One region of the Sporomusa sp. GT1 genome, then DNA from elsewhere that is predicted to be linked to it. Evidence: riboswitches for the same ligand, from Rfam matches in the RefSeq annotation. Region 1 holds a riboswitch; each other region holds the start of a gene.
What was found. A riboswitch is a leader RNA that binds a small molecule or an ion and turns the genes downstream of it on or off. The one in region 1 is predicted to bind cobalamin.

Region 1 (8,094 bases):
CGGAATTCAGGGTGTTGTTATTGGTGTCGCGGTGACACACTGGCCGAATCTCACGAGGGTGGTGCGGGCGGAAGTCATGCAGATCCGCTCGGCTCATTATGTGCAGGTTGCCCGGAAATTTGGCAAGAGTAGATGGGCCATTGCCAAAGATCATATTATTCCTCATGTATTTCCTCAGTATATAGTTGGGTTGATTCTTCTGTTTCCCCACGCCATCTTGCATGAGGCAGGCATCACCTTTCTCGGCTATGGCCTGCCGCTGGATATGCCGGCCATTGGCATTATTCTCTCAGAATCGATGAAACATCTGGCGACAGGCATGTGGTGGCTGGCTTTCTTCCCCGGACTTGCCCTGCTGCTGGTGGTTATCCTGTTTGACACCATTGGTGATTACCTGAAGATGCTGATCGATCCTTTTGAAGCTCATGAATAAGGAGGCGGAAAGAATGACAAATCAGAAAGACAATAATTTGCTGCTTGAGGTAGAAGAGCTTTCCGTTGCTTTCCGGATGTATGATGCCGCCTTCGAACAGCAGGAATTACAAGTAATTTCTGATCTGAGTATTCAGGTGCGGCGGGGAGAAATTTTGGCTATTGCCGGCTCCAGTGGTTCCGGTAAAAGTCTGCTGGCTCATGCAGTACTGGGTTTACTGCCGGAAAATGCCATTGTGACAGGGCGAATGGCTTATGACGGGGAACTTCTGACCCCGGAAAGGCAGGAACAGCTGCGCGGCAGCCAAATTGCCTTGGTGCCCCAGTCGGTGGCTTATCTTGACCCGCTTATGCGGGTGGGCGAACAGGTCCGGGGCCCTCACGGCAAGGCCTCAGCCCAGCGGGCAGCCTTTGAACGCTATGGTCTCGGTCCGGAAGTGGACAAGCTGTATCCTTTCCAGCTTTCCGGCGGCATGGCCCGGAGAGTACTGGTTTCTACGGCAGTGGTCGCTGATGCGCAGCTGATTATTGCCGATGAGCCGACACCAGGCCTTGATCTGGGGATTGCGCTGGAAACGCTGAAACATTTCCGGGAGTTTGCCGACCAGGGCAAAGGGGTTGTTTTGATTACACATGATATTGATCTGGCTTTTAATATTGCCGACAGGATCGCGGTTTTTTATGCCGGGACCACCGTTGAGGTAGCTAACGCTTCCGACTTTAGCGGCAAGGGTGAAGCTTTGCGGCATCCTTATACTAAGGCTCTGTTTCACGCTTTGCCCCAAAACGGTTTTCACCCAATTGAGGGATTCCAGCCGTATCCGAAAAACCTTCCGCCAGGCTGCCTGTTTGGGCCGCGCTGCCCCCACAAAGGGCTGCAATGTGAGGAAAAAGTCTTTATGCGGGACGTGCGTGGCGGCAGTGTGAGGTGCAATCGTGGCGCTTGAAGTAAAAAATATTAGTTTTCGCTACAGAAACGGCCCCTGGATTCTTAACAATGTCAGCTTTCGCGTGGACGAGGGCGAGCGGGTCGCCTTGGTAGGCCCCAGTGGTTATGGGAAGAGCACCTTGTCTAAAATTATTGCCGGTTATCTGCAGCCGACGGCAGGGGAGATTCTCTGGCAGGGCAAGCCGCTGCCGGAAACCGGCTACTGTCCGGTTCAACTGGTATATCAGCATCCGGAAAAAGCCATAAATCCCCGGTGGAAAATGGCCGACTCTCTACATGAAGGCTGGACGCCGGAGCAGTCCATGCTTGACGCGATGGGCATTAAGCCGGAATGGTTGGGCCGTTGGCCCAACGAACTATCCGGGGGCGAATTGCAGCGGTTTTGTGTAGTGCGGGCCTTGAGTCCTGAGACCCGTTTGCTCATTGCCGATGAAATGAGCACAATGCTTGACGTTATTACGCAGGCGCAAATCTGGCATTTGGTTCTCAAAGTGGTGGAAGAACGAAAAATGGGCTTAATTGCCATTACCCATAATCAACCTCTGGCAGAGAAGATTGCCTCCCGTATCATTGACTTGCCGGCCCTTAACCGGCTGGAAAGCATTACTTAATTTGGGTGAGCCGGCGGCTGTCGACTGTCCGGTGTATTATTTAAAGTGTTGACAAACCAGTTGCTTTTCGCTAGTATAAATATGAAAGTGACAGATAATTTCATGTTTGGAGTTAGGTGCCGTAAAGGCTTAATAGGGAAGACCGGTGCAATACCGGCGCGGTCCCGCCACTGTAATGGGGAGCAGGCTTAAGATATGCCACTGGGATGAAGCATCCTGGGAAGGTTTAAGCAAGCTATGATCCGGAGCCAGGAGAACTGCCTAGCTGACAATCACCGTTTTTCACCCACGTGGTATGGGGAGGGGATTACAGTTAAGTGTGGCTTCCTGAATATCATCGGGAAGTTGGCGGAGCGGCTGAATTCACTCCTGGTATTGATACCAGGAGTTTTTTATTCTACACTGCGGACATGCAGGAAGTACGCAGCCAAAAGATTGTGTGATAACAGCATACTGACAGAATCAGGTGCCCGTAAGGGCTTAATAGGGAAGACCGGTGCAATGCCGGCGCGGTCCCGCCACTGTAATGGGGAGCAAGCTTAAGATATGCCACTGGGATGAAGCGTCCTGGGAAGGTTTAAGCAAGCCATGATCCGGAGCCAGGAGAACTGCCTGATTAACAGTCACCGTTTACCCACGAGGTATGGGGAGGGGATTATTTACCGGTTGTCGATAACAAGTTTGCCAGAGACCTTCCTTACTCGTATAAGGGAGGTCTCTTTTTATTATGACAGAAAGCGTAATACCACCTCTCATCTAAGGCTTGTGAACTAATAAGGAGATGAATTGACGTTGCAACATAACGCGGTATACCCGTTTACTGCCATTGTCGGGCAAGAGGATATGAAATTGGCCCTTATCTTAAATGTAATCAATCCCCTGCTGGGCGGGGTATTGATCAAGGGGGAAAAAGGTACAGCCAAATCCACCGCAGTCAGGGCGCTGGCTGACCTGTTGCCTGCTATGGAAGTGAGTACAGGCTGTCCTTTTCATTGTGATCCGGCAGACCTTAGCCGGCTGTGTGACAGTTGCCGTGGCAGAAGTGAAGAACAAACGCTGCCTGTTCAATCAGTGAAAATGCGGGTGGTAGAGCTGCCTGTCAGTGCTACCGAAGACCGGGTTGTCGGCACTTTAGATATTGAACATGCCATCAAACAGGGGGAAAAGAAATTTGACCCCGGCATTTTAGCTCAGGCCAATCGCAATATATTGTATGTGGATGAGATTAACCTCCTGGATGATCATGTTGTTGATGTGCTGCTGGATGCCGCCGCCATGGGGGTAAATACTGTGGAACGCGAGGGCGTGTCTTATTCCCATCCGGCCCGCTTTGTTCTGGTCGGCACCATGAACCCGGAAGAAGGCGATATCAGACCGCAGCTATTGGACCGTTTCGGGCTGTCGGTGGCCGTAGCCGGGGAAAACCGGCCCGAGTGCCGGGTGGAGGTTATTAAACGGCGGCTGAGCTATGAACAGGACCCTGCCGCCTTCGGTCGGCAGCACCAGGCAGAACAGGAACAGCTGGCGGCGAGCATTATGCAAGCCAGCCGTCTCTTGCCACAGGTGACTATTAAGGATGAGCTGCTGCTGCTTGTCGCCAAGCTGGCTATTGCCCTTGATGTTGACGGTCACCGGGCCGATATTACCGTTATTAAGACGGCCATAACCCTGGCCGCCTTTGACGGACGGGAAGAGGTAGAGCCTGAGGACGTAAAAAAAGCCGCCCGGCTGGCACTGCCGCACCGGATGCGGCGGCGCCCGTTTGAGGACGGTACGCTGGATTGGGACAAAGTTGAGGCTGTATTGGCACAGCCGTAAGCCGGGAGGAATGATACTATGCAGCGCATGATATTTCCGTTGGCGGCCATTGTCGGACAGGAAACCGTCAAGCGGGCGCTTCTCATTGCCGTCGTCAATCCCAAAGCCGGCGGGGTTTTGGTGGCCGGGGAAAAAGGCACCGCCAAATCGACACTGGTACGTTCTCTGGCGGAAATTTCCGGTGAGGCCAGGTTAATTGAGCTGCCGCTCAATGCCACCGAGGATATGGTGTTTGGCGGACTGGATATGCAATATGCCCTGGAACAGGGTAAGCGCCGCTTTCTGCCGGGCATACTTGCCAGAGCCAATAATCGCCTGCTTTATATTGATGAAATTAACCTGCTGCGCCAGGAGTTTCTGGGATCTCTGCTGGATGCGGCTGCTACCGGCGTGTACCGGGTGGAAAGAGAAGGAATTTCCTGTCTGCATGCGGCAGCCTGTACCCTGATTGGCACCATGAATCCGGAGGAAGGAACCTTATCACCCCAGATGATTGACAGGTTCGGCCTGTATGCTGCCGTCAGCCGGGAAAAAAACGAGACCGACCGGATGGAAATTATGCGGCGGATTTTGGCCTATGAAGCCCGTCCGGCAGAATTTTGCCGGCAGTATGCGGCGGCTAATGAAGCCATCAAACAGCAGGTAACAATCGCCAGGAGCCTGCTGCAAGCCATTGCTGTACCTGAAGCTATGATCTTGCTGGCAGCACAGATGTGTGCCAAGGCGCATTCGCCAGGCCATCGGGCCGAACTATTTTTATTAGAGGCCGCCCGGGCCATTGCGGCGCTTGCCGGACGTACCTATCTGCTGCCTGCCGACCTGGAGGAAGCCGCCTGCTATGTATTGCCGCAGCGCATGCGGCAGGAGGAGCAGCCGCTTCCCCCCGAACCGCCTGAGCAAAATGAACCGGAACAACCGGATAATCAGCCGCCACTACCGGAACCGCCCACCAACCAACAGGAGCGGGAACAGCCGGCAGAACAGACTGTTCCGCCGGCCGGGCAGCCGGAAAGTGGGGGCAGTGACCAGGAGAAGGTGGCAGATATTGATACAACTTTTCCTTTTATCCGGATGGCGCTAGCTTTGCCCCAGGACCGTCAGGAGCGCCGGGGCAGCGGCAAACGCAGCCTGACGCGCACCGATACCAAGCAGGGACGCTATGTACGTTCAGGCATTCCGAACGGACAAGTGACTGATCTGGCTTTTGACGCCACCTTGCGGGCGGCGGCTCCTTATCAAAAGTTCCGGAACACAGCCCAATGCGCCATTGCCATTGAACGCGAAGATTTGCGGCAAAAAATCCGGGAGAAACGTATTGGCAGTACCTTTCTGTTTGTCGTTGATGCCAGTGGCTCCATGGGCGCGCGGGAACGGATGCGAGCCGTCAAGGGCGCCGTGTGTGCTATGCTGCAGGACGCCTATCAGCAACGGGACCAGGTTGGTCTGATTGCCTTCCGGCGACAAACCGCAGAGGTGCTGCTGCCCATCACCCGCAGCGTGGATTTGGCGCAAAAGTGCCTGCGATATTTGCCTACAGGCGGTAAAACACCGCTGGCTGAAGGGCTGACGGCGGCCTTGAGGGTGCTGGCCTCCCGCCGGCAAAAAGACCGGGAAATGAAGCCGGTACTGGTGCTTGTTACCGACGGGCGGGCTAATACCACCACTACAGGCGGTGACGGCATGGCCGATGCCCTCAAAGTAGCCGGAAAAATACATAAAACCGGTGTGCACAGTGTGGTCATTGATACTGAAAGTGATTTTGTCAAACTTGGTCTGGCGCGGACGGTAGCGAGGGAGATGGGCTCTGTCTATTACAGCCTGCGGGAGCTGTCAGAGCACAACATTATGCACATTGTCAAAAATTTGTCATAAAAAGCGATGTAAAAGAGAGAACTTTATTGACCTAACGGAGGCGTAAACATGAGTTTTATTGCAGAGTGTTTCCATATATTTCAGCAAGGCGGCCCGGTCATGTATCTGCTTTTGGCCTGTTCGCTGCTGGCGGCAACCATCGGCGTGGAACGTTTCTTGTATTATAGAAAAATGAAAGCCGATATACACGATTTTACCGAGAGGATCACTCCTTTACTGGAACGTGCCGACTGGACGGCAGCCGGTGAATTATGCCGGCAGACCCAAGGTATTGCCGCTATGGTTGCCGCCAAAGGCATTGGCCACATTCAGCGCGGTTGCGCGAATATAGAAAGTGTGCTGGAAGGTGAGGCTTCTCTGGCTGTCGCCAGTTTACGGGCGAACCTGAATCATTTGGACACAGTGGTAACTATTGCACCGCTGCTTGGCCTATTGGGTACGGTTATCGGCATGATTAGCTCCTTTAGTGTTATGAATATCAAAGCAGGTCAGCCGCAGGCCATTACCGGCGGCGTGGGGGAAGCTCTTATTGCAACAGCCACCGGCTTGTGTGTGGCTACTGTGGCTATGCTGCTGTATAGCTATTTTAATCATCGGCTGGATGATCTTATCACCAATATCGAAAAGACCTGCCTGCTGTTGCTTGGGTATGCAAAACAGGAGAAATGTCATGAAATTGCGTAATTTGCGCTCCGGGCATCAGCCAAAATTAATGATTATTCCTATGATTGATATTATTTTCTTTTTGCTGGTGTTTTTTATCATGAGCACTCTCTATATGGTTGATCAGCAGACAATACCTGTTAACCTGCCGCAGGCTGCTTCGGCGCAGAGCGACAAGCCTCAAAGTGTGGCCATTGCGGTTACCAAAGAGGGGCGGATTATGTTTGAACAGGAAGATATACCGCTGGAACTGCTGCAAAAGCGGGTAAAGCTGGAGATGGCCAAGCAACAGGATCTGGTTTTTATCCTGCGTTCTGATAAAACAGCCGAATATGGCAAAGTGGTAGCGGTTCTTGACGAGTTGAAACTGGCGGGAGCCCACCGGGTGGCTATCGCTACTGAAAGGAAGGATAAGTAATGGATTGGGCGGCGGATTGGCGTTGGCGAAAAGCGATGCTTATCTCTTTGGTTTTGCACAGTATTGTGTTAATCGGCGTCGGCTGGCTGGCCGGCCGGGCTGTACTGCCTGAACCTATACCGGAGACAGTTATCGAACTGGAGTTAACCGATTGGGCGGAAGGACCGCTGCTGGCAGATACCGAACCGGCGGCAGCTCCTGCCAGCCAGCAAATCTTGCCGGCTATGCCGCAGCCTGTGCCGGTGGTGCGGCCTGCGGCAGTTCAGCCAGTCGCAGCAGCTGATCCGGTGCTGCCGGAGGCGGTAGTGGCTGCCAGCGATATGGCGGTTGTTGCGGTTGATGCGAGTGCGGTTGCCGCCAGTGCCCCGGCAGGCGGCAGCGGCGGGGGAAGCTCGGACGGAAGCGCTGCTGCCGGCAGCGGTCAAGGCGGCGGTAGAGGCGGCAGTGGCAGTGGCAAGGCCGGCGGGGTCATTCCGCCAGGAATATTGTCACAGCGGGAGCCAAACTATCCGGAGCAAGCCCGCCGGGCAGGAATTGAAGGGACGGTAGTGCTTAAAATTGAAATTCTGGCCAACGGACAGGCGGGGCAGGTATATGTTTTCCGGTCCAGCGGTTCGGAACTGCTGGATAATGCAGCTGCGGATGCGGTGCGGCGCTGGCGCTTTGTTCCGGCCAAGCTGCGGGAAACAGGCCAGACCATTGTCTGCCAAACCACTATGCCGGTGGTGTTTAGGCTAAGAACATAACCCCGGAATCCGCCTGATCACTGATGGATAGTTTGTGAAACACTTAGCGCGTATATAGATAAGAAGCGTGTAAAGAGGTTGCAAAAATGATTCATATAGCAAATTTGGTCAAACGCTTCGGCAGCCGGACGGCCGTTGACGGAGTATCGCTGGACATTAACCAGGGAGAGATTTTCGGCTTGCTGGGGCCGAATGGGGCAGGCAAAACGACAATGATCAGGATGCTGACCATGTTAACCCGTCCTACAGCCGGTACGCTGAGCATTCAGGGCTGGCAGCTGCCGCAGGATGAGCAAAAGGTTAAGCCGGTCATTGGCATTGTGCCGCAGCATTTCAATCTTGACGCCGATTTGACCGTCCGGGAAAACCTGGAACTGCATGGCAGGCTGCAGCATATTCCGCCACCGCAGCGCGCCCGGAAAATTCCTGAGCTCTTAGAGTATGTGGAACTGACCGAACGCGCCAACGATAAGGTGCAAGCCCTTTCCGGCGGCATGAAACGGCGGTTGATGATTGCCAGGGCCCTGTTGCACGAGCCCAAGGTCTTATTTCTTGATGAACCGACAGTAGGCCTTGACCCGCAGG
Region 2 (8,094 bases), on a different contig from region 1:
TAGAATTTTAGAGAACTCTATCACATGGTTGGATATTTTGTCATATCAGGTTCTTATTTCAGCGAAAAATAATGAGATTCATGTTGAGATATGTCGTTATTTTTTTATAAATAAAAAAAATTTATATTTCCCATTCACTTAATTTTGAGATAATACAAAAAATTACAAACCATTTTGATTTACATACATCTGCACCGGTTACTGATAAAGTCGACTTAGCTTCAAGTGGGGTTTTAGCCCCATCTGAAGGTTAGTCATCGGATAAAATGCATAAAAAGGACAACAGCTCTTGTCTGTTGTCCTCTGAAAATTACACTTAATCTCTGACTGCCTTGTTTTGTTTCAAAGCGCCCGGTCCGTCCTGCGCCACGGCCACTTCGGCTTCGCCGAAGGTTTTCATATCATTGATTACATGGAGCGAAGCGGTAATAAGCGACATTCCTAATGCGGCGCCTGTCCCTTCACCTAGGTTCATGTCCAGCTTCAGATAGGCCGGAAGTCCCAGCAAACCGAGAACTTCCCTATGTCCCGGCTCGGCGGCAAAATGCGAACCAATCAGATAGGCTTTCACCGCCGGCGCCATTTGTACGGCAAGCAGGGCGGCTGCACTGGTGACAAGGCCATCCAGCACTACGGCGGCCCGCCCGGCAGCCGCCCCAATAATTACTCCCACCAGGCCTGCCATTGACAAACTGCCTACTTTTGTCAATACATCCAGAGGATCCTGTTTATCAGGCTCATTTACCACCCAGGACCGCCGGATAATCACCCGCTCACGGCCGGTGAGGTTTTCCAGCGGCTGTTCACTATAGCAGGAGGCAACCGCCAAACCGGAAATTGTGCCGGCTATGCCCATTTCACCCAGTCCGATTACCTGCACACCGCTGGCGATGGCCTCTGAAGCCGTTTGGATTCCCACCTTGATGGCCTGTATTGTTTGCGTTCTGGTTAATGCCGGACCTTGCAGCATATTTGCCGTACCATAAGCAATTTTTTCATGCCGGACTTGCGCGTATGGCGGCAGCTCGGCGGCAACGCCGATATCCACCAGGACCAGCTTGGCCTGCGCATGTTCGGCAAAGCTGTTAATCACAGACCGGCCCTGGCAAAAATTACTAATCTTTTGGACGGTTGGTGTCTGCTCATATCTGCCTCTGGCTGCCAGGGCGGCTTCGCTGTCGGCAGCCATAATGATAATGCTTTTTTCCAGATTGCGGGGACGGGGATGGCCTGTAACCCCAGCCAGCTGCCGGGCGATATGTTCAAAAGAATGTAAACTGTTAAGCGGCTTGGTGAGGTTATCCAATCGCAGTTGACAGCGCTCCATCGCCTGCTCATCCAAGGGTTTGATGGTTGCCAGAATATCGTTAAACATGAGTCTGCCCTCCCCGGTTACTGTTATCAAGCAAGGTAACGGCTGCCTTCAACATGTCGATGGCGACTGAAGCGCCGATGCCTTCTCCCAGCCGGACCCCCATGTCGACAAACGCTTCCCGCCCCAGACAGCGCAAGGCAATGATATGGGCCGGTTCACCGGATAAATGGGACGCAAACAGGTATTCTTTGCTTACAGGCTGGATGGCATGGGCAATCAAAGCCGCCGCCGTGGTATTAAGGCCGTCAATTATGACAGCACAGCGATTAGCGGCAGCACCAAGAACAACCCCGGCAAGGGCTCCGATCTCAAACCCGCCAACCTTGGCCAATACATCAAGCCCGTCTTTGGCATCCGGTTTATTAACCGCCAACGCCTGGCGGACAATGGCAAGTTTTACCTGCATGCGGCTGTCCGATATGCCGGTCCCCCGCCCGGTAATCTTGTCCGGCTCCAGGCCGGTAAACGCACCGACAATGGCAGCACTGGCCGTCGTATTGCCAATGCCCATTTCCCCCAGGCTAAAACAATTGTAGCCTTCACTCACCTTACTGTTGACAATCTCAATCCCGGTTTCGATTGCCTGTACAGCCTGCTCCCGGCTCATGGCCGGCCCTTGTGTAAAATCCTGAGTTCCATAAGCAATCTTCCGGTGCCACAGTCCGGGAACATAGGATAAGTCACCTGCCACCCCAACATCCACCACCACCAGGTCAGAACCGCTGAAATTGGCAAAAGCGTTGGCACTGCCCCCTTTGGCGATAAGATAATTGGCTGTCATATGCATAGTAGTTTCCACCGGATAGGCACTGATACCCTGCCGGGCAACTCCATGATCTGCAGATGTTACCACCATGCAGCTGCGGGGCAGGCGCGGCTCGGTCTCACCGGTGATGCCTGCATACTGTCTGACCATGTCTCCCAACCGGCCAAGGCTGCCTGCCGGCTTGATCAGACTATCCAGCTTATCCTGTACCTGCTGCATAATCACAGTATCCGGGGCAGTAATTTTCACTAAGGTATCTTGCAGTAAACTCATAGCAACCTCCAATTATGTTAAGTAAAGAAAACACGGCTTGCGCCAAACCTTAGGCAAAAAACAGGGGGCAAAAATAAAAGGCTCTTTTGGGCAATCCCAAAAAAGCCTTCTTTTCCATGAAGGATGTAAAACGGTGTAAGGCAGGTCTCCTGGCTCCCGGTTCATCAATACTTACGCCTTCCCCTTGACGAGTGGCCTGTGTAAGCTCTCCTCCGGTACAGTGGCGGGCCCGCGCTTATGTATGGTGTGGCCATACTCAGACTTCCCTATTCTCCCCCGGTAGTAGTACCTTGTGTCACCATCTAATCTCAAATTTTAAGTGACACAAGATACTAGCCGGCGGCACCTTAACCGTATTATGCAAAATTTCCTTAATTATAACAGAGTCCTGTAAATACCGTCAATATGAACAGGCCGGGAATATTCCCGGCCTGTTTTCTGAAAGCATGATTATCCGCAGAACCTGGCTACGGCTTAATGGTGTCTTTAAAGACTTGCTTGCCATCTTTCATTTCAATAATAACGGCATTTTTCTCTGCATCATGGGTGGCATTTAAGGTCGTCGCACCAGTGATAGCAGCAAAATCTTTGGTGGCGGCAAGCGCCTCACGGATCTTAGCCGGCTCCACACTGTTAGCGCGTTTGATGGCGTCAATCAGCAGATTGGCGGCATCATAACCCAAAACAGCCAATGCATCCGGCACTAATCCATACTCTTTTTTGTAAGCTTCAACAAAAGCTTGTGAGGTGGGACTGGTGTTATCCACCGAGTAGTGGTTGGTAAAGTAGGTGTTATTTAACGCGGCGGCTGTGCCAATTTCTATTAGTTTAGGCGAATCCCAGCCATCACCGCCGATAATGGGAACAGTAATGCCCAATTCGCGCGCTTGTTTTACAATTTTGCCTACTTCCTCATAATATCCGGGCACATACAGCACTTCAGGATTAAGGGCTTTTATTTTGGTTAAAATAGTCTTGAAATCCTGGTCCTTTTGCAAATAGGCTTCTTTGGACAAAACCACGCCGCCGCCTTTAGTAAAGGCCTCTTCAAAGAAGGTGGACAGTCCTTTGCTGTAATCACTGCTATTATCCACTAAGATAGCGGCTTTTTTAAGGTTTAAGCTATTGAGGACAAAATTAGCTCCTACCGTCCCCTGGAACGGATCAATAAAGCAGACGCGGAAAGTATAGTCTTTTACCTTATTGGTTTTTTCATCCACAGTTACTTTCGGATTGGTTGCCCCTACTGCTAAAAGCGGAACTTTGGTTGCTTCAGCTACACTGGAGGCAGCAATGGCGTTCGAACTGGCAAACATACCTGTGATGGCGACTACCTTGTCCTGAGTTGCCAGTTTGGTCATAGCGTTGGCGGCTTCAGAAGGTTCACTCTTATTATCGGCAACAACGGCGGTTATTTGTTTGCCAAGCACTCCGCCTTTGGCATTGGCTTCTTTAATAGCCATTCTGGCACCATTAGCAGAAGAAGTACCCATGGTTGCGTTACCGCCAGTCATTTCATTTAGAACACCAATTTTGATGTCATTGGAAGCGGTCCCGCCGCAGCCTGCCATAACTCCTGCCATTAACAGCACAACAGTTAGTACGGCTACTAATTTTACACTTGTTTTACGCATTACCCAATTTCTCCTCCCTTTTTTTGACCCATAAACCGCTTGCTTTTTGCCAGGCTCGCACTTGGCCGGCTAATAAAAGCAACGATTTTTTATAAAGCAGACTTAGCTTCAGGTGGGGTTTTAACCCCATCTGAAGGTTAGTTCGCCCTTATCCGGGGACTTAGTCGCTCTTACTCCCACCTGGAGAGGTGGGAGTCTTAGAGCGAGTTAGTCATCGGATAAAGTAAACTTAGCTTCAGATGGGGGTTTTCAGCCCATCCGAAGCTAAGTCTCCCTTAACCAGAAAAAATTAGACTGCCTGGTTTTTTGAAAAATCAGGCAAAAAGTATACTGTCTATATACTTTTATAGTATTTTTTTAATCCTGTTTCTTCTAGTTCTACATTATATTACATTACCCAGGCTTTTTCAAGATAACCAACCATCACAATTACTAATTATCTTTATTTTTTTCACCATTTGTACTTCCTGCAAATACACACCCCTTATTCGTCCTCCCCTATTACCCTTTACCGAAAATTCGCTTATCTTTTTCGTGAAATAACCCACCTAGTACGTAGTAAATTTGGCCAAGAGACTTCTTTACTCATTTTACCAATCCGTGTTATTATAAACATACCACTTTATAGTTAAAGGAGGTTGTTAGTTTGCCGGGCAGAAATTTATCCATTGCTATTGCCGGAAGCTATAGGAAAAACATGCGGTCAGTGCCCTAGTGGGATAGTAGCTTTAGTTGGCGAAGATTTTACCTAATCAAGGGAGCGGATTATATTTTGTATGAATTTATGCATATTTTATTGAGTAAATTACCTAAAGGCTGGGTTTTACAACACACAATCACGATATGCACATAAATGGTTGAAACAGGAAAGGAAGTTGTTAATGACGACAGACTTATTAGAAAAATTGAAAGAGGCTGCGCAATCGGTCTTGCCAGTCAGTGCCATTGTACTTGCTTTGCATTTTACGATATCTCCTCTGCCGTTTTGGTCTTTGATGCTGTTTCTTACAGGCACCCTCCTGCTCATTATCGGCATGAGCATTTTTACCATGGGCGCCGACATTGCCATGATGCCTATCGGGGAAGCCATCGGCGCAGAATTAACCAAATCAAAAAACATCTGGCTGATCGTCGGCTCCGCGTTTATTCTGGGTGTGGTTGTCACCATAGCCGAGCCGGATTTGCAGGTACTAACCAAACAGGTACCGGCGGTGCCTGATATGGTTCTGGTAAGTTCGGTGGCTTTTGGCGTAGGTGTGTTTCTCGTGTTAGCACTACTGCGCATTCTATTCCAGTTTTCACTGTCCTATATGTTTATTGTATCGTATGTGATATTGTTCATTGTCGCCGCACTGACGGCACCCGATTTTCTGGCTGTCGGCTTTGATTCCGGCGGCGTAACCACCGGGCCGATCACAGTACCGTTTATTCTTGCCCTGGGCGCCGGTATTTCCGCAGTAAGAGGCGGTAAAAGTTCGGAAGAAGATAGTTTCGGCCTTTGCTCGTTATGTTCCATCGGTCCTGTTTTAGCGGTTTTAGTTATGGGTATGTTTTTTGATGCCTCAGGTTCCGGGTTCGCCTTTGAACCAAATGCCAGCGTAAATAATCTTGGCGAATTATTAGATTCCTATCGTCATGGCTTTGTCCTCTTATTTGAGGAAGTCTTAACCATCCTTCTGCCCATTGTGGTTATTTTTATACTTTTCCAGTTCATTCGCTTGAAATTGTCAAAAACAAAATTAATACGAATATTGATCGGTATTGTCTACACCTTGATCGGGCTCTCCATCTTCCTGACTGGCGTCAATATCGGTTTTATGCCTGCAGGCACTTATATCGGCAAAGAACTTGCCACCCTTCCTTATAATTGGATTCTGATTCCTCTGAGCGCAATCATCGGCTTCTTTGTCGTTTACGCCGAACCTGCCGTTCATGTACTCAACAAACAGGTTGAGGATATAACCAGCGGCTCCATCTCCAAAAAAATGATGATGACAGGCTTGTCTTTAGGAACAAGTGCTGCTTTGATATTATCGGTGGTACGAATTTTAACCGAAATCAGCATTTGGTACTTCTTACTTCCCGGATATTTGCTGGCTTTGGGGTTAACCTTTTTTACACCAAAAATATTTACAGCCATTGCTTTTGACTCCGGCGGGGTTGCGGCCGGCACCATGACTGCGGCGTTTTTGCTCCCCTTTGCCGTGGGTATCTGCGAAGCTGTCGGCGGCAATGTCATGACAGATGCCTTTGGCATTATTGCCATGGTGGCAATGATGCCATTGATAACCATACAGGTCGTTGGGGTTATTTACAACATGAAGCTTATGCACAACAAAAACCTGGAGGAAAATCTGCATACCGATTTGCTATTCGCAACTTCGTTTGATGAACCTGACGGCAGCGATAGTGCCACCGCCCCATTGCCCTATGCCGAAGGTGATGAAAATTCCTCTGCTCTAAATAATAAGAATGACTTGGATTTGCATACAACACATGATAATATAATAGAGTTGACAGAGGACCAAAAAGATGCAAACCTCACGGAATGCGAGCAAGAAAATAACCTGACGGCTCGAAAGGAGAAATAAAAACATGCCGCAAACTCTATCACTGGTGTTTGTAGTGGCGATTGTAAACAGAGGCAAAGGCCAAAAAATGTCAGAGCTTTTTGCTGATGCTGGCATAAAATTTGACTTGCTGGCTCTGGGAAAAGGAACCGCAGATAAAAAGTTTCTCTCCTATTTGGGCCTCGGTGAAACAGAAAAAGATGTTTTGTTTTGCCCAATGCCATTCGAACTATCACGAACTATCTTAAAAAATCTTAATGAGGAAACACACCTTGGCAAGCCTGGCAAAGGCATTGCATTCTGCATCACGATAAACAGTATTGTAGACGCCGCATCGAAGATACAAACACAGGATGCTCCCCAAAATCAAGGAGGGATAGCTATGGAGATTCCACATAATTATGATTTAATTATTGCTGTCACCAACCAGGGTTATGCTCATGAGGTCATGGATGCTGCGAAAGCCGCAGGAGCAACCGGTGGTACTATTTTACACACAAGAGGTGTTGGGCTGCAAAAGGCTGAGAAATTCTTCGGCATATCCATCCAGCACGAAAAAGATATGCTGTTCATTCTGACAGAAACGCAGAAGCGCCAGGACATCATGACCGCAATTACACAAAATGCAGGTCTGCAAACCGAGGCGAAAACTATAACCTTTTCCCTTCCCGTCAACGGCGTTGCCGGACTTCCCCAGAGAAACGCCCCTACTCCTAACTAGTCATTTTCAACTACAACGCCAAAGCTGTAACCGGTATATATTCATCCTTTGCCGGTTACAGCTTTTTTGTGTGCTTTCAGCCTTATAACGCAATTTTTTTGTAAAAAAACAACGAATTTTATTCTAATATGTTGACACTTCTGCAAAAACATTGTTACAATATTTTTAGCCCAGTATACATTTTTTACTAATTTATTATATTTCTGGAAAATATTGTACTTGGTAAAATTGCACATGGACAAGTTGTCAGTATCTGTTATCATGGCACTATTCCTATTATTCAAGGAGGTTTTAGTTTGCCAGGCAGGAATCCCAAAATACTAGCTGCGAAAAAATACCTGTCATTATTTTTTGGCTCTATTTTAACGGCAATAGGATTGGAAATATTCTTAGTGCCAAATCAAATCATTGATGGCGGGGTTGTCGGGCTGTCAATAATGGCCAGCCATCTCACCTCCCTGTCACTAAGCGCATATCTGGTTTTGTTCAACCTGCCCTTCCTGTACTTAGGGTATGTCCAGATAGGAAAAACTTTTGCCTTTTCCACGATTTTCTCGATTTGTTCTTTATCCTACTGGGTTTCCGTCTTCCACCCCATTCCGGAGTTAACTGACGACTTATTCTTAGCCGCCATCTTTGGCGGCATCATTGTGGGCTTAGGTGTGGGAATCATCATTAGAAACGGCGGCTCATTAGACGGCACTGAGATTGTCGCCATTATTTTAGACAAAAAAACCGCCTTTTCCGTAGGCGAA
Region 3 (8,094 bases), on a different contig from region 1:
CCCAGGATAGATGCTGCCGCACCGACGGCGCTGATACCGGGAATAACCTCTACTTCCGGCTGCCTGGCTGCCGGCTGCTTGCCAACAAGTTCAAGCACTAAACCGGCCATACCATATATTCCCGGGTCGCCGCTGGAAATTACCGCCACCTGTTTTCCGGTCATGGCTTTATCTACCGCCGCCTGACAACGGTCGATTTCCTGCATCATGCCTGTGCCAATGGTGGTTTTGGCTGGCAGCAGAGCTTTTATCAAATCCAAATAGGTATCATAACCAACAATAATCTCAGCATCTTCAATCGCCTGCCGGGCTCGGGGCGTCATATCCTCCAGGCTGCCTGGCCCTATTCCCACCACCGATATTTTACCGTTGTGACCGCCACAGTCACTTTGGGATATTTTGTTTTGGGCAAAATCAGCTTGTTGTTCCGCCCCGCTAGTATGGCTGCTGGTTCGCATACATTTCCCACTCCTATCTTCTCATTAACAAAATCAGATAACGACAATTCATATTGGTCTATACATTGTTCCAGTTGTTCATTGGTAAAAAACTTAATCGGCACACCCAGCTGCTCCGCCACTGCGAGCAAACCCTGTTCATCGGCTTTTACGACAGTACTGCCAATCACAGCCACACTGTTGCTGCTCCGTCCGATTGTCCGGCAAGCCTGATTGATGGCTGACAAAATTTCAGCACCGGTGGTATCCCGCCGACAGCCGATACCAAGGGCTAAACTGTGGGGACGCAAATACAGATGCTGTTTCTGAATAGTAAGTTCTTTATCGGTAATGACTACAGCAGCATCATACTGATCCGGATGGATAAGTTCACTGCTATAAACTAATGCAACCCCTTGCCTGGCTGCCAAAGCAATATACCGCTCGCTTTCAGCCAGTTCTTTATCAACAAAAAACAACACCCTGTCACCATTAACAATGGCTGCGTTTATGGTTTTTAGCGAGCTGAACGGTTCTATGGCCAGGTCAAGTTTGACTGCCAGTATGTCAGCAGCCGGCAAGCCGGCAACATCGGTAGCGGTAGTGATAACCGGCACAGCTTTGGCGGCACGGCTCACTAACCCGGTTAACTCATTGGCGCCGCCGATATGACCTGACAACAGGCTTATCGCATAATTGCCGCCATCATCCATGACAACTACCGCTGGATCGCAGCGTTTGTCCTTCACCTGTGCCGCAATGACCCTCACGACAATTCCTGTCGCCATAATGAACACCAAGCCATCATATAAGGAAAATATTTCAGCTACCAGGTCGCTTAAGGAGTCATAGGTATGATGTAACTCTGGCAGATTGCGCCCGTTTTTAGCATAGACATCAACCCCCGGCCCCAGCAGCGGTGCTATCCGTTCAGCCAGTTCGGCCCCTTTGCGGGTAACTGAGATGACTGCCAGCTTCACAATTTATTTAGCCTCCTGCGCCTGTCTGAACATATGTCCGAATTCCGGAGCATATAACCGCGACAAAGCATAATCGGTTTGCAAGACCTTACCGACCACAATCATGGCTGTACGGTCAATATTATTTTCTCTGGCAATTTGAGCAATAGTGCCTAAGGTAGCGCGGAAGATTTTTTGATCAGGCCAGGAGGCTTTTTGCACAATAGCCACCGGGGTTTCGTAGGTATAGCCGCCATCTACCAGCTCTTTAACCACATTGTCCAGCATATGCACACTCAGGAAAATACACATCGTAGCCTCGTGGCTGGCCAGCTTAACCAGTTTTTCTTTTTCCGGCACCGGGGTGCGCCCTTCCAAACGGGTAATAATTACCGTCTGGGATACATCAGGCAATGTATATTCCTGCTTTAAGGCAGCAGCTGTAGCCAGGAACGAGCTAACGCCGGGGATAACTTCAAAATCAATATTTTTCGGTGCCAGTGCATCCATTTGCTCCTGAATGGCACCATATATGCTGGGATCGCCGGTATGTAACCGGACTACCAGCTTGTTCTCTTTAACCCCTTGCTCCATAACAGCAATGACTTCATCCAGCGTCATGGAGGCGCTGTTATAGATGGCAGCTCCATTTTTAGCCAGGGATAAGAGCGCCGGATTGACTAACGAACCGGCATAAATAATGATATCTGCCTGTCCCAAAAAGCGCTGCCCTTTCACGGTAATCAGCTCAGGATCTCCCGGACCGGCTCCTACAAAAAATACATTCATTGATATTCTCCCTTCATCCAGGCTGTTTCCCTATCCGGCAGCCTGCCCTTCTTTAGTACAGGTAATAATATATATCGGGTTAAGTGCTTTAAACATATTACTGGTGCCCACCGGCTGAATCCGGGTAACTTGTACACAGCAAGCCTCAACCGCATAGGCCGGACGCTGCCGCATAAGCTGGAGAGCGGCAGACAGTGTTTCTACGGTAACAGCTGTTACAATCAGGCGTCCGCCCGGTTTCAGCAATTGATCGGCCGAGGACAAAATGTCGGGCAGCCTGCCGCCACTGCCGCCGATTAAGATGACTTCCGCCGCCGGCAGCCCGGCCAGCGCCGCCGGTGCCGAACCAAGCACAGCCTTAACATTGCCGGCCGCAAACTTAGCGGCGTTGGCCTTAATCAGTTCAATCCCCTCGGGTTCGCGCTCAATGGCATATACCCTGCCTTGCCTGGCCAATAACGCTGCTTCAATGGATAGCGAACCGGTACCTGCCCCGATATCAATGACAGTGTCGGCAGCACCAATGCTGGCCTTAGCCAAAGTTAAGATGCGAATTTCCTGTTTCGTCATCGGAATGTCGCCTCTGATGAACTGCTCATCCGGAATACCTAAGCTGTGACTCATGCTTTCACCACCATTACGCTATGTTCAAAACCGGGAGTTTCTGTGGCCTCGGCTAAGGTCATAGCAGCCACCACTTCATTGTCATAAGACAAATTGGCGCATAACCAGACATGAGCCGCCTCCGGCCACCCGAATGCTAACAGGATGCGCGAAATGCAGGCCGGATTGTGCTGAGTGTCAGTCAGGATGCCCAGCTTATGGCCTGGCCGGTAACGCAGTACCTCATCAGCGGCTGTACGGCCATGCATACTGATCAGAGCGGCATCCTGCCACACTTCGGCCACCCGGGCAAACGCCAATTGGGCCGAACTAATACCGGGAATCACCGTAATACTCTCTGGCGCAAACCGTTTTCTGACTGCCACCAGCATGCTGTAAAAGCCCGGGTCGCCGGACACCATAACCACTACATCCTGACTTGCCAGCTGTTCTTCAATAAAATCAAGCACACCGTTGATATCTTTATCAATAATCCTGGTAACCTGACCGCCTGCGGCAAAGGTATCCAGCGCCCGCTTACTGCCTACCAGAACTCTGGCCTGGGCAATCCTCCGGCTAACGACAGGCAGTACATAATCAGGCGATCCGGGGCCAATGCCAACAACTACTACCTGGTACCTACATTCCATCCTAAATGGCCTCCAATTTCACGGGCTGTCTCATCAAGCCCCAGTATATCTCCCTGTAAAGTCACAATAACGGTTCCCACTGTCAAATCACCAAACACATAACGCTTTGCCCTGGCACTGGCCCTTTCGGCCAGTACAGAATAAACCTCGGTCATATTATACCGGGCGATGATTGGCATAGCAGCTTCGGTAGTAGTCGAAGCCATTATTTCTTCGATGGCCGTCTGTGGCGCTCCGTTTAGCGCCATATAGGCGGCTATTGTCTCCAGGCGGGCATCGGCCATCCGGTTATGAGTATGGAATATGCCGGCCGACACTTTAACGATTTTGCCAAGATGTCCAAATAACAACACCCGGCGCATGCCGTATTTTACTGCATTCTCCAACATATGTCCGATAAAATTGCTTGTCTGGATTACGGCAGCGGCCGGCAGGCCGCAACGGTTGATGGCTATATCCTGTCCGATTTTTCCCGGAGCAAATACTATATCTGTATAGCCTAATGCCTGCACCACACTAATCTGCGGTACAAGTGAATTTTTAAAAGCCTCTTCTGACATCGGTTCAACAATACCGGTAGTGCCAATAATCGACAGTCCGCCAACAATCCCCAATATGGGGTTAAGCGTTCTGGTCGCCAATTTCTCTCCCTCGGGAATAGAAATTGTCACAACAGCCCCTTTATCTGTTGGCAAACACTCAGTCACAGCCCTGGTAATCATGGAACGCGGCCCGGGATTTACTGCCGGTTCACCTACCGGCACAGCCAGCCCGGGTTTGGTCACCGTTCCTACGCCAATACCTGCTTTGATCATAACTCCCGGTTTATCGGTAATAATGACCTCTGCCATAATCCTAACCCCATTGGTTATATCCGGATCATCACCGGCATCTTTGATTATTGCCGCCATACCGCCGCCGGCAACCGGCCAGCTTTCGGCAACAGGTACTGTCAGCAGGACTCCTTGTGGTGAAAAAACCTGAAGAACAGTCACCGGCTGGCCCAGCCAGGCCATAACCGCAGCCTTGGCTGCCGCTGCGGCACAAGTCCCGGTGGTTATCCCTTTGCGCATTTCTTTATCGGACAATAAAAAAGCCCCCTTGAGCAGGGGGTATAACACCAAACAACATGTAAAGATTGCCTGAATATTGTACCCACACCTGCCTATCTTCCGTAGGTCCTAGCGGCATGTGTTAGAACAGGCAGGTCTCCTGACTCTGGTTCTTCGCGTACTTAGCCTTCCCAGTTTCCCAGTGGCATGTATTAAGCAGCATCCCCATTACAGTGGCGGGACCGCGCCGGTATTACACCGGACTTCCCTATTAAGCGCAAAGCACCCATTCCCTTACATGTATCAAATTTGCGATTAGTACTATTATTCCATATAGTTAATTATTTTCCTGCTTACCAGGCAGGAATTATCTAAATTAAATAATCTAAAAATTTTTCTGTATTTTTTGCGTTTTTTGTCAATTTTTAAAAGGGTTTTAGCCTATTTATTACGAAGTGTATACTGGTCAGACCATCATACCGATTAATTCGGTTATAAGGGAGTGGAGAATTTGAAAAAAGTAAGTGAAAATTGGACCCATGCGCTTACCTCCGGTACTTGTAGCGCCAACCTGTTCCCGGAGTTTGAAACCCGGGCAAAAAACGCGGCCGCCGAAGTATTTCGCGTCAAAACAGCGGCTGAAGCCAAAGAAGTCATTGCCAATTTAGTCAAATACACCAACGCCCGCAAAGTAGTAGCCGTTGACAGCCCCTTGCAACAGGCAGCAGGAATTAATGCCACCCTAACAGACCTGGGTGTAAGCCTGTACACCGAACAAGCAGATATCGCCGAGCATGCTGAAAGTGCCGACATTGGCATCTCCGCTGTTGAGTTTGGCATTGCCGAGTCAGGCAGTGTTTGCCAGGATGCGTTAGCGTTTGAAAGCAGGCTTGTCTCGATGCTGCCTCCTTTACATATTGTTTTCATGAACAGCAATAGAATTGTTCCCGGCATAACAGAAGCTATGGAAACAATCGCCAAAGTCTACGACCGCGGTTATATCAGCTTTATTACCGGCCCCAGCCGCACTGCCGATATTGAACGCGTACTGACAATCGGCGTACATGGTCCCAGCCGTTTTGTCATTATTGCCGTTGATGAAGAAGTTAACGGAGGTAAGCAATAATGGAAGCGAATAATCGTAATATAAAAAATGAAATCCAGGAAAAGTTACAGGATGAAGTGCTGCGTGGCGCATTAAGCCGCTTTGCGGAGGCCTATCCAATATCCAGGGCCAAAGCTTATGAAAATGTTGCCGATATTGAGGCTCTGCGCGAACAAGTCCGTCAAATGAAGATGAGCGCCGTTGCCGATATTGAAAACCTAGCCGATAAATTTGAAACAGAAGCTGCCAAACGGGGCGCTAAAGTGTTTCGCGCCAAAGATGGCAATGCGTTAAAAGAATATTTGATAAACCTCTGTAAAGAAAAAAATGTAAAACGAATTGTTAAATCCAAATCCATGGCTTCCGAGGAAATTCATCTTAATCACGATCTGGAAGCAGCCGGCTTGCATGTTAAAGAAACTGACCTGGGTGAATGGATTATCTCTCTGGCCGGTCATAAACCGTCCCATATGGTTATGCCAGCCATTCACTTAAACCGTGAACAAGTTGCCGGCTACTTCTCCAAAGAACTGAAGCAGGAAATTCCGACCGATATTCCGTTCATGGTTCAGGCTGCCCGCCAAGCGCTCAGAGGGGAGTTCCTGGAAGCTGATATGGGCATATCGGGCGCAAACTTCGGTATCGCTGAAAATGGCGCTATCGGGCTGGTAACGAATGAAGGCAACGCCCGCCTTGTCACTACCCTGCCACGGGTTCATGTTGTCATCATCGGTTATGAAAAACTGATTCCCACCATTAAAGATGCCGCCCCCATCCTGCGCACCCTGCCGCGTAATGCCACCGGCCAGCTGATGACCAGTTATATGACCATGACTTCCGGTGTAACCCCGGTCATGGTCAAACAAGACGGAAAATGGGTTGAGCAAGACAAAGAACTTCATATTATTTTATTTGATAACGGACGCTTACAAGCTGCCCATGACGATAAATTCAAAGAAATCTACCAATGTGTTCGCTGTGCTTCCTGCCTCAACGTCTGTCCTGTATACACAATTGTCGGCGGTCATGTGTATGGTCACATCTATGCCGGCGGTATCGGCGCCATCCTGACGGCCTTCCTCAACAGTATGGGGGATTTTGAAAAAATCAATGAACTTTGTATCGGCTGCCGCAAATGTGTTGAGATATGCCCTGGCAAAATTGACATACCACACCTGATTGAAGAACTCCGGGCCAAAGCCGTCAAGGAACACGGTCTGCCTTTCGGTGTTAAAGCAGTAGTTGAAAACGTACTGTCAAACCGTAAGGTATTCCACACCCTGCTGCGGTTAGCAGCGATCGGTCAAAAACCGTTCCAATCCGGCCGTGTAATCCGTCATTTGCCGCTATTTTTAGCCGGCATGGCCAAAGACCGCAGTCTCCCGGCAGTGGCTGATGTTCCCTTCCGTGACCGCGTATCCAAGGTAACCAGGAAAATAAATCAGCCTGTCAAGAAAATCGCCTTCTTTAGCGGCTGTAACATTGATTTTATTTTCCCGGAAACCGGTGAGTCGGTGTATAAGGTACTACAGGATCTTAATATGGAAGTAGTTTTCCCGGAAGAACAAAGCTGCTGCGGCAAACCGGTACTGGGGATGGGTGACCGCGAAACAGCCAAACGGATTGCCAAAAAGAATATCGAGGCCTTCGAAGCCACAGGCGCTGACGCCATTCTTTCAGCTTGCCCGACTTGCGCCGAGACCTGGCATCAAACTTATATCGAATTGTTTGAAGATGAGCCGGCCTGGAAGGCCCGGGCCGAAAAAATCGGTCATAAGGTCTGCGAGTTTACCAGCTTTGTCGCGAAGGAATATCAAAAAGCCGGCCGCCTGGTCAAAACTGCCGGCAATGTAAAAGTAACATACCATGATTCCTGCCATATGAAACGCGGCCTTGGCATTTATACCGAGCCGCGCCAGTTGCTGGAAGCGGCTAACGGCTACGAGCTGGTAGAAATGAAAGACTGCGATAAATGCTGCGGTATGGCCGGTGCCTTCGGCGTCAAATATACCGAGCTGTCCATGCCTATCCTTAAGCAAAAAATTACCAACATTAAAGCCAGCGACGCTGAGATAGTCGCCGTTGCCTGCCCGGCATGCATGATGCAAATTCAGGGTGGCCTTGATAAGCAGCTGCCAAATGTAAAGATTAAGCATGTAGCCGAGATTTTAGCGGAAAATATTAAAGAGTAAATAAAGAAAACACGGCTTGCGCCGAGCCTTTGGCGAAAGCGGAAGCCGATGTTGCCCTTATCCTAACAGAAAGCATAGCTTTCTGTTAGGATAAAAAAAGGAGTCTTTCGCTGAGAAAGACTCCTTTTGGCTGTTCATTTTGCTGCTTATCTCTCTGCCTGCCCCAGGGCATAGCCAGTTTCAAGCGCTTTCTTGTTAAGTTCTTCAGTACCTTTAGGTACTCTGGCCAGTACAGCCTTGGTCAAACATTCCAGTTCTACCAGATCGGCAAAACCGGCCAATGCACCAAGAGCAACAATATTGGCAA

Region 2: it holds a riboswitch for cobalamin, as region 1 does, so the genes downstream of both, cobT (nicotinate-nucleotide--dimethylbenzimidazole phosphoribosyltransferase) here and GT1_RS18000 (ATP-binding protein) in region 1, are expected to answer to the same signal.
Region 3: it holds a riboswitch for cobalamin, as region 1 does, so the genes downstream of both, cbiD (cobalt-precorrin-5B (C(1))-methyltransferase CbiD) here and GT1_RS18000 (ATP-binding protein) in region 1, are expected to answer to the same signal.

Annotation. Positions count from the first base shown of each region.
Region 1 covers NZ_BMBX01000023.1:23,635-31,728, reverse strand. Annotated here, with positions in the region: gene GT1_RS18015 (ABC transporter permease) at 1-433, shown strand, start outside; gene GT1_RS18010 (ABC transporter ATP-binding protein) at 447-1,379, shown strand; gene GT1_RS18005 (ABC transporter ATP-binding protein) at 1,369-1,992, shown strand; cobalamin riboswitch at 2,090-2,272, shown strand; gene GT1_RS22585 (hypothetical protein) at 2,310-2,435, shown strand; cobalamin riboswitch at 2,440-2,623, shown strand; gene GT1_RS18000 (ATP-binding protein) at 2,785-3,810, shown strand; gene GT1_RS17995 (VWA domain-containing protein) at 3,829-5,682, shown strand; gene GT1_RS17990 (MotA/TolQ/ExbB proton channel family protein) at 5,731-6,366, shown strand; gene GT1_RS17985 (biopolymer transporter ExbD) at 6,353-6,763, shown strand; gene GT1_RS17980 (energy transducer TonB) at 6,763-7,509, shown strand; gene GT1_RS17975 (ABC transporter ATP-binding protein) at 7,596-8,094, shown strand, end outside.
Region 2 covers NZ_BMBX01000007.1:62,781-70,874, forward strand. Annotated here, with positions in the region: gene GT1_RS10535 (nicotinate-nucleotide--dimethylbenzimidazole phosphoribosyltransferase) at 317-1,375, opposite strand; gene cobT (nicotinate-nucleotide--dimethylbenzimidazole phosphoribosyltransferase) at 1,368-2,414, opposite strand; cobalamin riboswitch at 2,536-2,722, opposite strand; gene GT1_RS10545 (ABC transporter substrate-binding protein) at 2,882-4,048, opposite strand; gene GT1_RS10550 (DUF1538 domain-containing protein) at 4,930-6,639, shown strand; gene GT1_RS10555 (P-II family nitrogen regulator) at 6,674-7,339, shown strand; gene GT1_RS10560 (YitT family protein) at 7,636-8,094, shown strand, end outside.
Region 3 covers NZ_BMBX01000001.1:328,414-336,507, forward strand. Annotated here, with positions in the region: gene cobJ (precorrin-3B C(17)-methyltransferase) at 1-323, opposite strand, end outside; gene GT1_RS01740 (cobalt-precorrin 5A hydrolase) at 344-1,417, opposite strand; gene cobM (precorrin-4 C(11)-methyltransferase) at 1,421-2,185, opposite strand; gene cbiT (precorrin-6Y C5,15-methyltransferase (decarboxylating) subunit CbiT) at 2,216-2,809, opposite strand; gene cbiE (precorrin-6y C5,15-methyltransferase (decarboxylating) subunit CbiE) at 2,806-3,438, opposite strand; gene cbiD (cobalt-precorrin-5B (C(1))-methyltransferase CbiD) at 3,417-4,511, opposite strand; cobalamin riboswitch at 4,623-4,795, opposite strand; gene GT1_RS01765 (lactate utilization protein C) at 5,002-5,616, shown strand; gene ldhH (L-lactate dehydrogenase (quinone) large subunit LdhH) at 5,616-7,787, shown strand; gene GT1_RS01775 (2-oxoacid:acceptor oxidoreductase family protein) at 7,934-8,094, opposite strand, start outside.